2 regions of the Kocuria sp. HSID16901 genome follow, and region 1 is predicted to be linked to the other one. Evidence: predicted binding sites of a transcription regulator. Region 1 holds the regulator's gene; the other holds the start of a gene.
What was found. The regulator HrcA, encoded in region 1, represses chaperone genes, less so after heat shock. The targets are predictions, from matches to a motif close to TTNGCACTCGNNNNNNNCGAGTGCNAA.
Positions count from the first base shown of each region.

Region 2: a site for HrcA is predicted at 4,637-4,663, ahead of groL (chaperonin GroEL). Genes of this name have one in related genera too.

Region 1 is NZ_RBLM01000002.1:433,487-440,850, reverse strand. It holds gene lepA (translation elongation factor 4) at 1-227, shown strand, start outside; gene hemW (radical SAM family heme chaperone HemW) at 224-1,450, shown strand; gene D8M21_RS04195 (DUF4870 domain-containing protein) at 1,492-1,911, opposite strand; gene D8M21_RS04190 (DUF3097 family protein) at 2,058-2,927, opposite strand; gene hrcA (heat-inducible transcriptional repressor HrcA) at 3,125-4,138, shown strand; gene dnaJ (molecular chaperone DnaJ) at 4,209-5,345, shown strand; gene D8M21_RS04175 (16S rRNA (uracil(1498)-N(3))-methyltransferase) at 5,355-6,107, shown strand; gene D8M21_RS04170 (GerMN domain-containing protein) at 6,113-7,033, opposite strand; gene D8M21_RS04165 (PhoH family protein) at 7,314-7,364, shown strand, end outside.
Region 2 is NZ_RBLM01000004.1:299,052-306,415, reverse strand. It holds gene D8M21_RS07990 (lipid II:glycine glycyltransferase FemX) at 1-631, shown strand, start outside; gene D8M21_RS07985 (threonine/serine ThrE exporter family protein) at 710-2,821, shown strand; gene D8M21_RS07980 (uracil-DNA glycosylase) at 2,873-3,553, opposite strand; gene D8M21_RS07975 (DUF3263 domain-containing protein) at 3,606-3,818, shown strand; gene D8M21_RS07970 (LytR C-terminal domain-containing protein) at 3,936-4,520, shown strand; gene groL (chaperonin GroEL) at 4,851-6,485, shown strand; gene D8M21_RS07960 (methyltransferase domain-containing protein) at 6,636-7,364, shown strand, end outside.

The sequences.
Region 1 (7,364 bases):
CGGCCATTGGTTCGCGCATCATCGCCCGTGAAAATATTCGGGCCATCCGTAAAGACGTACTCTCGAAATGCTACGGCGGCGATATCTCGCGTAAGCGTAAGTTGCTCGAAAAGCAAAAGGAAGGCAAGAAGCGGATGAAGACCATCGGTCGGGTGGACGTGCCGCAGGAAGCCTTTGTCGCGGCGCTCAGCTCAGCGGATGAGGCCAAGGATAAGCCCAAAAAGTGAGCCCCGCTCAGCCCACTGGTGACCCGGCCCCGCGGGACGGGCGTCTGCCAGAATCCGTCCTGAAGAATGCCTCCGGGCGGACTTTCAGCCTGTATGTTCACGTTCCGTACTGCTCCATACGGTGTGGGTACTGTGACTTCAATACCTATGCCACGGATGATTTCGGCGATGGCGTCGGACGTCTCACCTACGCACAGGATGCCTTGCGGGAACTCGATATCGCTCGCTCCATCTTGGAAGCTTCAGGAGTTGCCCCAAGACTCATGCATTCGGTGTTCTTCGGTGGCGGTACCCCCACCCGTATTCCTACGGAAGACCTCGTTGCCATATTTCAACGAGCTCAGGAGGTATTTGGGCTGGAAGACGGCGCCGAAGTCACGACCGAAGCGAACCCAGACTCCGTAGAACTAGAGGATCTCCAAGCCCTCAAAGAGGCAGGTTTCACTCGTGTCTCTTTCGGAATGCAATCTGCCGTTCCGAGGATCTTGAGTATCTTGGACCGAACTCACGAACCATCGAATGTTCCAAAGGTCGTGGAATGGGCCAAACAGGTCGGCCTCGAGGTCTCGGTGGATCTGATATCCGGGGCGCCGGGCGAAACGCTGGAGGAGTGGCGTACATCCGTAGAAGCGGCCATTAGCTACCGTCCGGATCATATTTCTGCCTATTCGCTCATCGTGGAGCCAGGAACCAAGTTGGCATCGCAAATCGCTCGGGGTGTCTATTCTGAGGTCGACGACGACCAGCAGGCCGACATGTATCTCCTCGCGGACGAGCTCCTGCACACGGCAGGATACGAATGGTATGAGGTGTCTAACTGGTCACGGACGGACTCGACGAGGTCCCGGCACAATCTGGCCTATTGGAAGAACCAGGATTGGTGGGGGATCGGCCCAGGAGCGCACTCTCACGTCAATGGCGTGCGGTGGTGGAATATCAAACATCCCCTTCCGTACGCGCAGCGGGTCCGCCAAGGAGACTCGCCGGCGATAGCGAGGGAGATCCTCGATGCCGATACTCGCTACATGGAGACGATCATGCTCGCGGTGCGGATTCGCGAGGGGCTGGAAACTCATAAGGTCCGACCCGAAGGCCGAGACCAGACGCACTGGTTGGCGCAGCAAGGACTCCTCGAGCGGGAGGCTTTGGAGAGAGGCGTAATCAGGCTGACGCGTCAGGGCAGGCTCTTGGGCGACGCCGTTGTCCGGGATCTTCTCGTCTGATGGCGTCCTAGCCTGGGCCGCTAATCAGCCGTGGAGACGGCTCAGCGGGAGCGGCGTCGGGAAACCCAATCGAGGGCCCGAGTGTTCCACCGATATTGGTACGGGTTGCCGCGATTCACGTGAATTCCGGCGATGAGTGCGGAAACGGCAAGGTAAACCCAGACGATGGCTGCAATGAGCCCGAAGAGCCAGCCGATTCCGGGTACCACGGACAATGCCACGCACACCACGATGACGATCGACGGAACGAGAGTGAAGTTCAGTGCTTCGCGAGCTTCTTGGGCCGTAAATCGGCCACGAGCGCGAAGGGTCGCATAGATGATGGCCGACGGAACGCACCCGACGACCCCGCCGAAATGAGCCATGGTGGCCATCGAACGGTCGTCTTTAACGCTCAAGGGCTGCGGCGTCGCCGATACTCCCTCGAACGGTGGTTTCTGCTTGGTGCTCGTGGTCGTCAAAAACTCGCCTTTTCTGCCGAACCTGTCGTTCATTGCGTCACACAATACTTGTACCGATGATACCGGTGTTGAGGATGCTCCGGTACATGCTCATCGACACCATTCCATGTCCATCATCAACTTGCCAGCAACCAACGCCCGCTAAGTCACGAGGCGCTTGCCGGTGGCTCGGTCAGGAAATCGATAATGTGTTCTACCGGTCCGAGAATACCCGGATCGAGGTCTGAGTATGTGTTGACACTCGATAGTATCTTCTTCCAGGCGATCGCGCGTTGTGCGGGCGTGGAATGTGGCCAACCAATTCGCTGGAGAATCCCGGTTTTCCAATCTTCGCCACGGGGCACGGTCGGCCATACATCGAGTCCGACGGTTGCGGGTTTCACGGACTCCCAGACGTCTACGTACGGGTGCCCCACGAAGAGCACATTGCTGCGGGCGCCAGGCAGGCGCATTGCTTCTTCCGCAAGTTTGGACTCTTTGCTTCCGGGGACAAGGTGGTCCGCGAGGACGCCGAGCCGTCGTTGAGAGTTCGGTTGAAATTCGCGGATGTAATCGGCGACGTGGTCCAGTCCATGAAGGGGCTCGACCACAATGCCTTCGATGCGGAGGTCTTCACCCCAGACCTTCTCGATGAGTTCCGCGTCGTGGAGACCCTCGACGACCATGCGAGAGGCGCGCGCCGTTCGAGCCTTCGCTCCGTGAACGGCAACCGACCCCGAACGGGTTCGTTGAGGAGCGTTCTTCGTGGGAGCCTGAGGCACGGTGAGTTTGACGGGTTCTCCCTCATAAAGAAATCCATAGCCCATAGGAAATTCTCGGACGGCGCCATGTCGGTCTTCGAGGCCGACCACGCGTTCACCGCCGATGGCTCGCAACGTGACGGCCGCACCAACCCATCCGCTCTGGACTTCTTCGATGACCATGCCGCGACGTACCTCAAGGATCTGAGGCTCGACCGGACGATGACTGATGCGGCCATCGCTGATGTCCTGGGGACCCCATCCGTATCGATCCATCGGTGCTCCTCACGGCTGTCTTATGACGTTGGCCTCGTGGCCAGTGGACAATATATCGCGGCCGCTCGCCGAGAGCTGATCGTGCCTCGTATATTTTCCGTGATCGGTTCTCGAGCGTAGACTTAGCAGACGGACTGGCCAAGTGCCAGACCTGGCCGGCACATCCATGGTTGAAGCATCGAGGAGGGGACGCACCCGTGAATCAGCCGCGACGTCTCGAAGTTCTCAGCGCCATTGTTGAGGACTACGTGCATTCTCGTGAGCCGGTGGGTTCCAAAGCTCTCGTGGAACGGCATAACTTGGGTGTGTCGAGCGCGACGGTGCGTAACGACATGGCTGCGCTGGAAGAAGCGGGAATGGTCACCGCGCCCCATGCAAGCGCAGGCCGTATCCCTACGGATAAGGGATACCGCGCCTTCGTCGACCAAATTTCTTCCATCAAGCCTCTCTCTGCCGCTGAGCGACGAGCCATCGCGAGTTTCCTCGATTCGACCGATGAAGTCGATCGAATGATGGAGAAGTCAGTGCGGTTATTGTCGCAATTGACGCGTCAGGTCGCATTGGTCCAATACCCCACGAAGACGGGTGCGAAAGTCCGCCACCTCGAGTTCGTGACCATGGCCCCTCGAATAGTTTTGGTCGTTCTGATTACCCATAGGGGAGGAGTCAGCCAACGCGCCGTCGAAGTGCCTGACGACGTGCCCGAAGAATTCGTCGTTCGGTTGAGGGCTAAGTTCCTCGACAAGGTGTTGGATCGCTCCGTCGGTGACCTCGAACAGCCCTTGGTATCCGCGGTAGCGGAATCCGATCCGCTGTATCGTGAAACTTCGAGCCTGCTGGCGGCCACCGTCGCCATCCTGGGCCGCGGAGAACAAGAAGAACGACTCGTGATGGCTGGAACGTCCTACCTCGCGGAATCGACCGAAGACTTTACTCGAAGCATCGCCCCCATTCTCGACGTCTTGGAGGAGCAAGTGGTGATGTTGAGATTGTTATCGGAAATCGACAACGATGCCCGTGGGGTCTCGGTGCGAATTGGCCACGAGAATGCGGAGACCCCACTCTCCGATGCCTCGGTCGTGGCAACGGGCTACGGGCCCGACCTCGCATCGAAGCTCGGAGTCGTGGGACCCACACGCATGGATTATCCAGGCACCATGTCCGCCGTGAGGGCCGTGGCTCGATATCTCTCCCGAATTTTGCACGAGTAAAAACCCAGCAGCTTTACATCGTAGAAACGTGGAATCCACGCGGCATCTGGCCGCAGATTAAGGAACTTCAGTGAGCGATCATTACCAGACTCTCGGCGTTTCCAGAGACGCTAGCCCGGAAGAAATCAAGAAGGCCTACCGCAAGAAAGCACGGACCCTTCACCCGGACGTGAACCCCTCGCCTGAAGCGGCAGAGGAGTTCAAGCGCGTGTCACACGCCAATGATGTCCTCTCGGACCCGGAGAAACGCCGGATCTATGACGCGACCGGAAACGAAAACGGTACGAACACCGGTTTCGGTGGAGGGTTCCCGGGATCTGGTGGAGGTTTCGGTTTTTCCGATATTTTCGAGACTTTTTTCCAAGGCGCAGGTTCGCCTCGCGGCCCAGAAAGCAGGGTCCGTCAGGGCCAAGATGCCTTGATCAACGTTCGCGTATCTCTCCAGGATGCGGTCTTCGGCACCGAAAAGGAAATCACCGTGGACACTGCGGTGACGTGTTCGGTGTGCGCCGGCCACGGGACGGAAAAGGGAACCGAACCCGAAACCTGTACCGTATGCCACGGTCAGGGTCACATCCAGCGCCAGGTTCAGTCGATCCTGGGCAATGTCGTGACGACCGCAGAGTGCCCCAGCTGTAGGGGATTTGGCACCGTTATTAAGCATCCCTGCCAGGAGTGCTACGGCGAAGGACGCGTGCGCCAGCGCAAGCCCCTCACGCTCAAGATTCCGGCGGGCGTTTCCACAGGAACGCGTATCCGCTTGAGTGGCCAAGGCGAGGCCGGTACCGGTGGTGGCCCGAACGGGGACCTGTATGTCGAGATTCGTGTTGCTCCAGATGAAACCTTCACCCGTGAAGGCGATGACTTGCATGCCCGCATGACGGTCCCCATGACCGCCGCTGCTTTGGGCACGACCATTTCCCTGAATACCTTCGACGGACCTCAAGATGTGAGCGTCAAGGCAGGAACCCAAACGGGGCAGACTACAACCTTGCGTGATCTCGGTGTGAGCAAGCTTCGAGGTTCAGGGCGAGGAAACATCGTCGTACATTTCGAGGTAGAAACCCCGACCAAACTCAGCGAAGAGGAGCGGGATCTGCTCCGTCGTCTGGCGGAACTGCGTGGTGAAGAATCGCCGGTCGGTGAAACCGTCCAGAATTCCGGTCACGGATTCTTCTCGCGACTTCGCGACAAATTTCAAGACTAGGCGCATCACATGACACGCCCGGTTTTCTACGTTGACCCTGGTGACCTTGAAGGTCGCGCCCTCGGAGACTCCATGTCGTTGGGTGGCTCCGAGGGGCACCACGCCAAGAACGTCAAGAGGATCACGACGAATGAGTCGATCGACCTGGTCGACGGCCGCGGACATCGCGCCGTTTGCACCGTGACATCTGTGGAAGCGGATGGATTGAGGCTGACGCTTGCTTCGGAGGTGAACTCGGACCCCGCGTCGGGCATCGTCCTCGTGCAGGCTTTGGCCAAGGGCGACCGCGATCTGATGGCTGTCGAGATGGCGACCGAACTGGGTGCGTCGGCCATCGTGCCGTGGCAGGCAGAGCGGAGCATCGTCCGATGGAAGGGAGACCGGGCAGCTAAAGCCCATGCCAAGTGGGTCAAGACGGTGGAAGCGGCGGCCAAACAGGCGCGCCGCTCCTTAGTCCCCAGGGTCGAACCATTGCACAGCACGCGTCAGCTGACGAATATTCTGGGGCCGGGCGACTCGATGTTCATTCTTCATGAAGAGGCACAGGTCGCTCTAACAACCGTTACGGCCCGAGAGAACGATGACTCGGGAACTGTGTTCCTCGTGGTCGGGCCAGAGGGTGGCATTGGAGCGGACGAAGCGTCCATGCTCGAGGCCGCTGGCGGCCAATGCGTTCGACTCGGATCGGAAATTCTGCGGAGCTCGACCGCTGGCGCCGCAGCGATGTCGGTACTCCATGCGATCCGAGGTTCCTGGGATTAGACGCGCTATCGGCCTTTGACGGTGAACGTGTGGTCGTCAGTGATGCTGATGTCGTGACCCTTGACCGCGAAACTGGGATCCCTGAGGTCTTCGGTCCGGATATACATGCGAATGGTGTATTTCCCTGTGGGGAGTGACTTGCTGAACTGAATTTCCTGAAGCCCATCGTCCTGTTCGGAGAGATTCTCCTCGCCGGATGCCACCACGTCGTCGTTGGTTTTGATATCCCAATACACCTTGGACGCAATATTCGAAGCCACCATCTTGACGCTGAAGGTCGACGTGGTCTGTTCGTCTTGACTGGGATCAATGATCCACAGGGGAGCGGCTGCAGCCTTGTCTCGGGTCATCGGGCTTCCCAGCGTTTGCCCCCCAAAGGTGAACCCCCGTCGTCCGTCGACCAGAATGACCACCTTAGTATCGGGGCCCGCTTTGCCGATTCCGGCGACGGCGGCGGCAGCCGTTGCTGTATAGATCAACTGTTGGATGGCCATCCGAGCCTCGGTAGGCGTCGCCGTCATATTGAACATGTCGGGGGAGACGTCAACGGTCAGCGTTCCCGTCGCCGACATAGACGACCCAACGCGACTCGCGGGCTTCCACGCGGAGTGATAGTCGCCGTCTCGCGGATGAGTTTTTGACAGCATGGCAATGGTCGTGGACACGATGTCGCCGCTGGGCGCCGCATCCTCTGCCTGATAATTGCTGTATTCACGGAAGAGATACGAAGAATTCGACGTCTGGCCCACCCAATACAAGGGGACTTTCAAATCGCTGGGCGACGGCGCGGATGTCGGTTGTTGTGACTCTTGGGATTGGCTGGCCTTATTCGCGGCGTCGAGAACGCCGCATCCACTCAGGGAAGTGGCGATTGCGATCAGGATGACGACGGCCCCTGCCGTTGATCGCCGGCCTCGTCTCGCCATTGCTATCCCTCTCCACCTGAAACCGTCCGATCACGGATCTTTCAATTCTTCCCCGCACAGTCTACGTGGGCTTTCGTGCTCGTCGATCCCGAGGAGTCGGGAATTGGATGGAGACCAACAGATACTCGCGGTAGTCTGGAAAGAAGAGATGGGCTCGAGAAGTCTCGGATCCATATTTCGCACAGGAGAGGTTTTCCCACATTTGACCACCGCATCTACGCCGGGGCTATCGCGACCGTTATCCGTGTCTCGGACTTATTCATTCAAGAGCCGCGAGTCCATGGTTCAGGTTTTAGGCCCCCAGGATTCGTCCATCTTGGTGATTGAACGT
Region 2 (7,364 bases), on a different contig from region 1:
CGCCGACGAAGAGACCGTGTTGAAGTCCCTGCACTCCCGCGGCCGAAACGCGGTGCGTCGTGCGACGCGCGAAGGTGCCGAAGTCGAGCGCGTGGAACTCACGGAAGAGAACATGAAAAAAATGTTCTCCCTCATGGATACCGTCGGGCAGGGCAACGCCAACGTCAATTTGCGGTCGTTCGAGTACTACAAGGAGTTCTGGACCACCTTCGCCGAGGCAGGGCAGGGGCGGTTGTATTTCACGTACGAAGACGGCGAACCGTCCGTGGGCGCCTACGTCATTCGATACGGCCGCAAGGGAACCTATAAAGACGGCGGTTCGAAACCTCGTCGCAAGCAATATGGCGACTCTCACCTGGTGCAGTGGAAAGCCCTCACGGATCTGATGGAGGACTACGGCATCCAGGAATACGATTTTTGTGGGACGCCGCCGAAGGCCGAGCTCAAGAACAAGGAACACAATTACTACGGCTTGGGCCTCTTCAAGACCAGCTTCACGAAGTCCGTGGTGGATTTTGTTGGTGTGTACGATCAGGTGCTCGCGCCGTCGTCGTATAAGGCCTGGGTCAAGATCGTTGAGCGCGTGATGCGCCAAATCTGGTGGCGCCGCACGCAGCAGCCGTTCTACTAAACCGACGGTTCAGCCGCCATCAACCGCGGGCACAGGATCGCGGTCTAGCGTGAGAGTAACCGAGTTCAAGGAGGGCAGATGAGCGAAGGCACCGAGGGTGAACCCCTGACCGGGGCCTATCCGTCCTCGGGGATCTCGCAGGGCTCGGAGGAGACCTCTGATCCCTTCGGCCCGGATACGTCGGAGGACGTGTATTCGGATCCCTTCTTTGGCACGTCAACGATTCGGACGGTAACGCAACCTTCGGACGACGTCGCCTCCTCGCGGAGCCCTCACGAACCTCATGAACCACCGGTGGCTTATGAGGACCCCTTCGGCGTGCCTTCGGAAGCGGATCCGGGTGAGGCCCAAACCTTTGTCTCCGCCATGCCGATCGTCGATTCCGGACAGGGCCGCACCGATAGTCGTTCCCGAAACGTGACGGCGGATTCCACGGATCCGAGGTCGGGAAGCCAACCGCCGACGTCGCGGAGCGGCTCCAGCGCCTATCACCCTGAACGGCCCGCTCCCGAAGCCGCGGAAAACTCCTTGGGCGCCGCTACTCAAGGGTCCGGCGTTCACGACGCGGAACGTATTGGTGCTGCCCGGACGGCACCGCACGATATTTTCCGCAACACGCAGGATTTGTCGGAGTCTTCCTCTATTCCGAGCCGCGAGGGCTATTCAACCAACGATGCCCCCGACCCCGGGGTGACTCGGGCGAGCTACCCTTCGGCTGAGGCCTCCCCACCGGTACCCGGCACCGGACGGAGAAGCTTCGGCATCCGGCGCATGATGCATTCGGAGAACCTGCCGACCGCACCCATGCGTGTGGTCGAGCGCCTCGCGAATTCGCCGTTCGCCAATCCCCGAAGGTTCCAGGAACGAACCGAGGTTCGAAAGACCCTCAATTTCTCCCTGCGCCTGGCCGAGACCATGTTCCACTTTGGAGCGGATGCGCGCGACGTCGAGACCGCCATCGTGGCGACGTGCGCAACCTACGGGGTGGAGGACGTCGATATCGACATCACGAATCAGTCCGTAGTGATCAACTACATTTCGGAATCCGGCAACGTCGGCCTCGATACGAACGGTGACGAGGTCTTTAGCCACACGGTGGTGCGGGTGGTGCGTTCATGGTCGGATAACTACGCCGGTTTGACGGAGACGCACCGCCTCGTCAAAAGGATTACCAACGGTGATTTGTCGAGGACCGAGGCGGAAAAGCGACTTTCCCGAATTCTCTCCAAGCCCAAGCCGTATCCCCGTTGGCTGGTGAATCTTTGCAATTCTTCCGCCGCGGCCGCGATTACGGTGGGTATTGGCGGAACCTGGTTGGGTTCCATCGTGTCCTTCCTGACCTTCACCGTGGTCCAGTACATGGCGGGAAAACTCGCCTCTTGGCGCATTCCGTCCTTCTTCACCATGGCGGCGTGTTCTTCCCTGGTGACCTTGATCGCGATGATTCTGTTCGCCGTTGGGGCGCCGGTCTCGCCGGCCCACATCGTGGGTTCCGGGCTGATCATGTTGTTGCCGACCCTGACGTTGGTTTCCACGATTCAAGACGCCATTAACGGATTCCCCGTTACCTCGGCCGGCAGGCTCATATCCACAGGCCTTTCCTTCATGGGGCTGATCGTTGGTATCGCGATCGCGGTGTCCATCACGACCAGTCTGGGTTTCCGGGAGATCGACGTCGACAGCGTGGTCTTTTCTGGGGCGGAACCGCTGGTCAATATCGTCTTCATGCTCATTGCGACGGCGTTGATCGCCATCACCGTTCAAGTCAAACCCGAACATATTCTTCCAGGGGTATTTAGCAGTTTGTGCGGCCTGACGGTGTTCCATCTCTTTGCGCTGACGGGCGCCGGCGGACGCATGACGTCGATGGTGGGTGCGATCGGCGTCGGTTGCGCTTCAGCGTTGATCGCGCAGAGGAGGCTCATTCCTCAGGTGGTTTTGGCCGTTCCAGGCCTCACCTTCCTGCTCCCCGGACTCACGATTTTCCGTGGAATGTACACCCTCACGGTCAATATCGATCCCGTGACCGGCCTGATTCCGATGCTCAACGCGGGCGCGATCATCATGGCGATGGCGGCGGCCGTGGTCTTAGGCAATTACCTCATGAGACCGTTCATGAGCAAAGACCCACAAATCCAACGGAAGTTGGTCCGAAGACGCAAGCAAGAGCCGGATCCCCTGGGTAATTAATGCCGGAAGTGCCCGCGGGATTTGATCTTCCGAAGACCTCACTCGAGGGCGCTAGCCGAGGTTCCAATCGACGGGTGATTCGCCCAGTGACGCCAGGGCTTCATTGGCTCGGCTGAACGGACGGGAGCCGAAGAAGCCACGGGACGCCGAGAGCGGGGACGGATGGACCGACTCAATCTTCGGGATGGCGGGCCCGAGTTGCGCGCCCGCGTTCCGAGCGTCGCGACCCCACAGAATTGCCACAAGGGGCTGATTCCTGGAAGCGAGAGCCTGAATCGCGGCGTCGGTGACGTGTTCCCAGCCCCGGTTGCGGTGAGAGCCTGCCTCTCCGGCACGGACCGTCAAACAGCGGTTCAACAACATGATTCCCTGACGCGACCACCGCGAAAGATCGCCGTGCTCGGGCGGTTCCACACCAAGATCCGAGCGAAGTTCTCGATAAATGTTGGTCAAGGACCGGGGGAGGGGGCGGACGTCGTCCTGAACGGAGAAGGAGAGCCCCATGGCATGCCCGGGGGTCGGATATGGATCCTGCCCGATGATGAGCACGCGCACCGATGAGAGCGGTTCTTGGAAGGCCCGAAAGATGTTTTCGGCGGCCGGAAGAGTGTGAAAACCGTTCTTGTGCTCGTCGCGGAGAAACTGACCCATAGTGCGAATCGTGGGTTCGACCGGCTTGAGCGCGTCGGCCCAGTCGGCGGCCATGATTTCCTCGAGAGGCTTGACGGTCACGGGTTTTCCTCCGAAGTTCGTGGACGGGGTTGATTCTCCCTAGACTATCGGCGTGGATTCATTGACCGAAGCCGAACTCGCAATTCTCGCGATGGAGAAAAGAACCTGGAAATACTCCGGTGCGAAAGAACGCGCCGTGCGGGCCGAGTTGGGCATGCCGGGAACGGAATACTACATGCGACTGAACCGGTTGATCGATGACGAACGAGCCATTCGAGCGGAACCTGCGCTGATGAGACGCCTCCGCGAACATCGAGACGGTTGATCTCATGACGAAAGACGGCGGTGGGCCGTGGGCTAACTGGGGGCCAAAGGGGATACCCTGGGATTTTGAGCCGTACACGCACCGAGCAGTGCGCCCCGTCAGACTTTGAGGACACGCATGGCCGACTACGAACACGATCAATTCGACGATGTCCCCTGGGATTCTTCGCACCGCGGCGCCTACCGTGGTGACCTTCCGGAGAAGACTGGTGGATTCAAGCACCTGGCCGCCGTGATAGTGGCTGGGATTTGTGCGCTGGTGATCGGTGGGTTGCTGTTCCTGTTCTCCCCGAAAACGGCCGGACCAGAAGCCGCCGGAACGTCGTCGAGTTCGTCGAGCTCGGCTTCGGCCTCGACGTCCGCGTCGTCGGGGGACCAAGCATCGTCCTCCAGCGACTCCGGCTCCAGTCAGGCAGATCCCTCGACGACCATCGGTGTGTATAACTACGGGTCCAAGGAAGGTACCGCGACGAAGTCGGCCTCGACCTTGCGTGATGCCGGGTGGACGATTTCGGACGTGAGCAACTGGGAAGGCCAGGCACAGAACGCGTCGGTCGTCTATTACGCCCAGGGGTCGGATGCGCAGGCCAAGGAGATTGCGAAGAAGCTCGGCATCCAAGACGTCCGACAGTCCAGCGGATACACCTACGACGTCGTCGTGGTTCTTGCGGCTCACGATGCAGCGGGTGCGACGGGACAATAGTCCGTGCGACCCGAGCCCAAAGGGTGATCCTTGAGGGTTCGCTGTGCTCTGAGCGAAGCCCGGTCAAGGACTGCCGAATCGTTTGCACTCTCTGCGGTGGAGTGCCAATATTGGGGTTAGCACTCATCCTCCTCGACTGCTAAAGAGTTCCTCCGTTTCGGATTTTCGTTCACCGTGAGGACTCACAGTTGTTGGTCGATGAGGATCAGACTCAGTCACCACGGTGAGGCTTGGTGAACTACCGCCCAGAGTGCGGTAGAGCATCGGTCGTCCGTCGCGGGCACCGTGGACGACGCATCCGTCTACCGTCCAGGAGGGACGTCAACCGCCATGGCAAAATTGATTGCTTTTGATGAAGAGGCACGCCGCGGACTCGAAAAGGGTTTGAATACCCTCGCCGACGCCGTCAAGGTGACCTTGGGGCCGCGCGGCCGCAACGTGGTACTGGAAAAGAAGTGGGGCGCACCCACGATCACCAACGATGGTGTTTCCATCGCCAAGGAAATCGAGCTCGAGGATCCCTACGAGAAGATCGGCGCCGAGCTCGTCAAGGAAGTTGCGAAGAAGACCGACGACATCGCCGGTGACGGCACCACCACCGCGACCGTTTTGGCCCAGGCCCTGGTTCGTGAGGGCTTGCGCAACGTCGCGGCCGGTGCGGACCCGCTGTCCCTGAAGCGCGGCATCGAGAAGGCTGTCGAGGCCGTGACCAAGGAGCTTCTCTCCTCGGCCAAGGAAATCGAAACCGAAGAAGAGATCGCCGCAACCGCATCCATTTCGGCCGGCGACCCGGAGATCGGCAAGCTCATCGCTCAGGCGATGGAGAAGGTCGGCAAGGAAGGCGTCATCACCGTCGAGGAGTCCAACACGTTCGGGCTGGACCTCGAATTGACCGAGGGCATGCGCTTCGACAAGGGCTTCCTTTCCGGTTACTTCGTGACCGATGCCGATCGTCAGGAAGCGGTCCTCGAGGATCCCTACATCCTGATCGTCAACTCCAAGATCTCCAACGTGAAGGACCTCGTCCCCGTTCTGGAGAAGGTCATGCAGTCCGGCAAGCCGCTGCTGATCATCGCGGAAGACGTCGAGGGCGAAGCCCTGGCACTGCTCGTGTTGAACAAGATGCGTGGCTCGATCAAGTCCGCCGCCGTCAAGGCTCCGGGCTTCGGCGACCGTCGTAAGGCACAGCTCGCCGACATCGCCGTTCTGACCGGCGGTCAGGTCATCACCGAAGAGGTCGGCCTGTCTCTCGACACCGCCACCCTGGACCTGCTGGGCCAGGCACGCAAAGTCGTCGTGACCAAGGACGAGACCACCATCGTCGACGGCGCGGGATCCGCTGAGGAGATCGACGGTCGCGTTGCACAGATTCGTGCCGAGATCGCCAACACCGACTCCGATTACGATCGCGAGAAGCTCCAGGAGCGTTTGGCGAAGCTCGCAGGCGGCGTCGCCGTGCTCAAGGCCGGTGCCGCTACCGAGGTCGAGCTCAAGGAGCGCAAGCACCGCATTGAGGACGCCGTCCGCAACGCCAAGGCAGCCGTCGAAGAGGGCATCGTCCCCGGCGGTGGCGTGGCACTGATCCAGGCTGGCGTTCGTGCCTTCGAGACCCTGACGGTCGAGGGCGACGAAGCAACCGGCGCCAACATCGTCAAGGTTGCCGTGGACGCCCCGCTCAAGCAGATCGCTTCGAACGCTGGCCTCGAGCCCGGCGTCGTCGCCGACAAGGTGCGCGGCCTCGAGCAGGGTCACGGTCTCAACGCGGCCACCGGTCAGTACGAGGACCTGATGAGCGCCGGAATCAACGATCCGGTCAAGGTGACCCGTTCCGCATTGCAGAACGCCGCATCCATCGCGGGTCTGTTCCTCACCACCGAGGCCGTTGTGGCCGACCAGCCGGAGAAGAACGCCGGCGCCGGTGCCGAGGGCATGGACGGCATGGGCGGTATGGGCGGCATGATGTAATTTCGGCTCACGCCGGTACATCCCGCTGACGTCAAACCCCCGCACGAGCACTGGCTCGTGCGGGGGTTTTGCCGTGGTGAACCGACGACGGGCAAACCCGCCCCTCGGCGATACCCGTGGGGCGCGCGGCGGTACTAGCATGGACTGACGATGCACTGTGACTATTTCTCCGCCCAGCTCTGCCGTTCATGCGTGCGCATGGGCGTGCCGTACGAACAGCAGCTTGAGGACAAACAGGGCACAGTGCGTGCCCTGGTGGGGAACCGGCCGGGGCTGGTGTGGCATGAGCCCATGGGGAGCCGGGAATCCGGGTTTCGCAATAAGGCCAAAATGGTGGTCACCGGGACTGCGGAGGACCCTCAGTTAGGCATCGTGGATCGGCGGGGTCGAGGGACCGACCTCAGCGAATGCGGCCTGTATCCCCAAGAAATCACGGATGCTCTACCGATGCTCAAGGACTTCGTGAGAGAGCATCGATTAGTGCCGTACGACATCGCCGCCCGGAGGGGTGAACTCAAAAACCTCATCGTGACGATTTCTCCTCAGCGGGAACTCATGGTGCGTTTCGTTCTGCGAAGCAAAAAGTACGTGGTCCCTATTCGCCAAGGCGTGCCTGAGCTGAAGAAGTCCTTGCCTGGTCTACGAGTGGTCAGCGCCAATATATTGCGCGAACACAAGGCGGTGATGGAAGGACCGGAGGAGATCCCTCTGACGGATCAACGGGTCTTGCCGATGCGCCTCAACGGAATTGACCTCCACTTGAGGCCTCACGGTTTCTTCCAGACCAACTCCGAGATCGCGGCAGGGATGTACCGGCAGGCGGCGGCGTGGGCCGAATCCGTCTCGCCTTCCTCGGTATGGGACCTCTTCTGCGGCGTC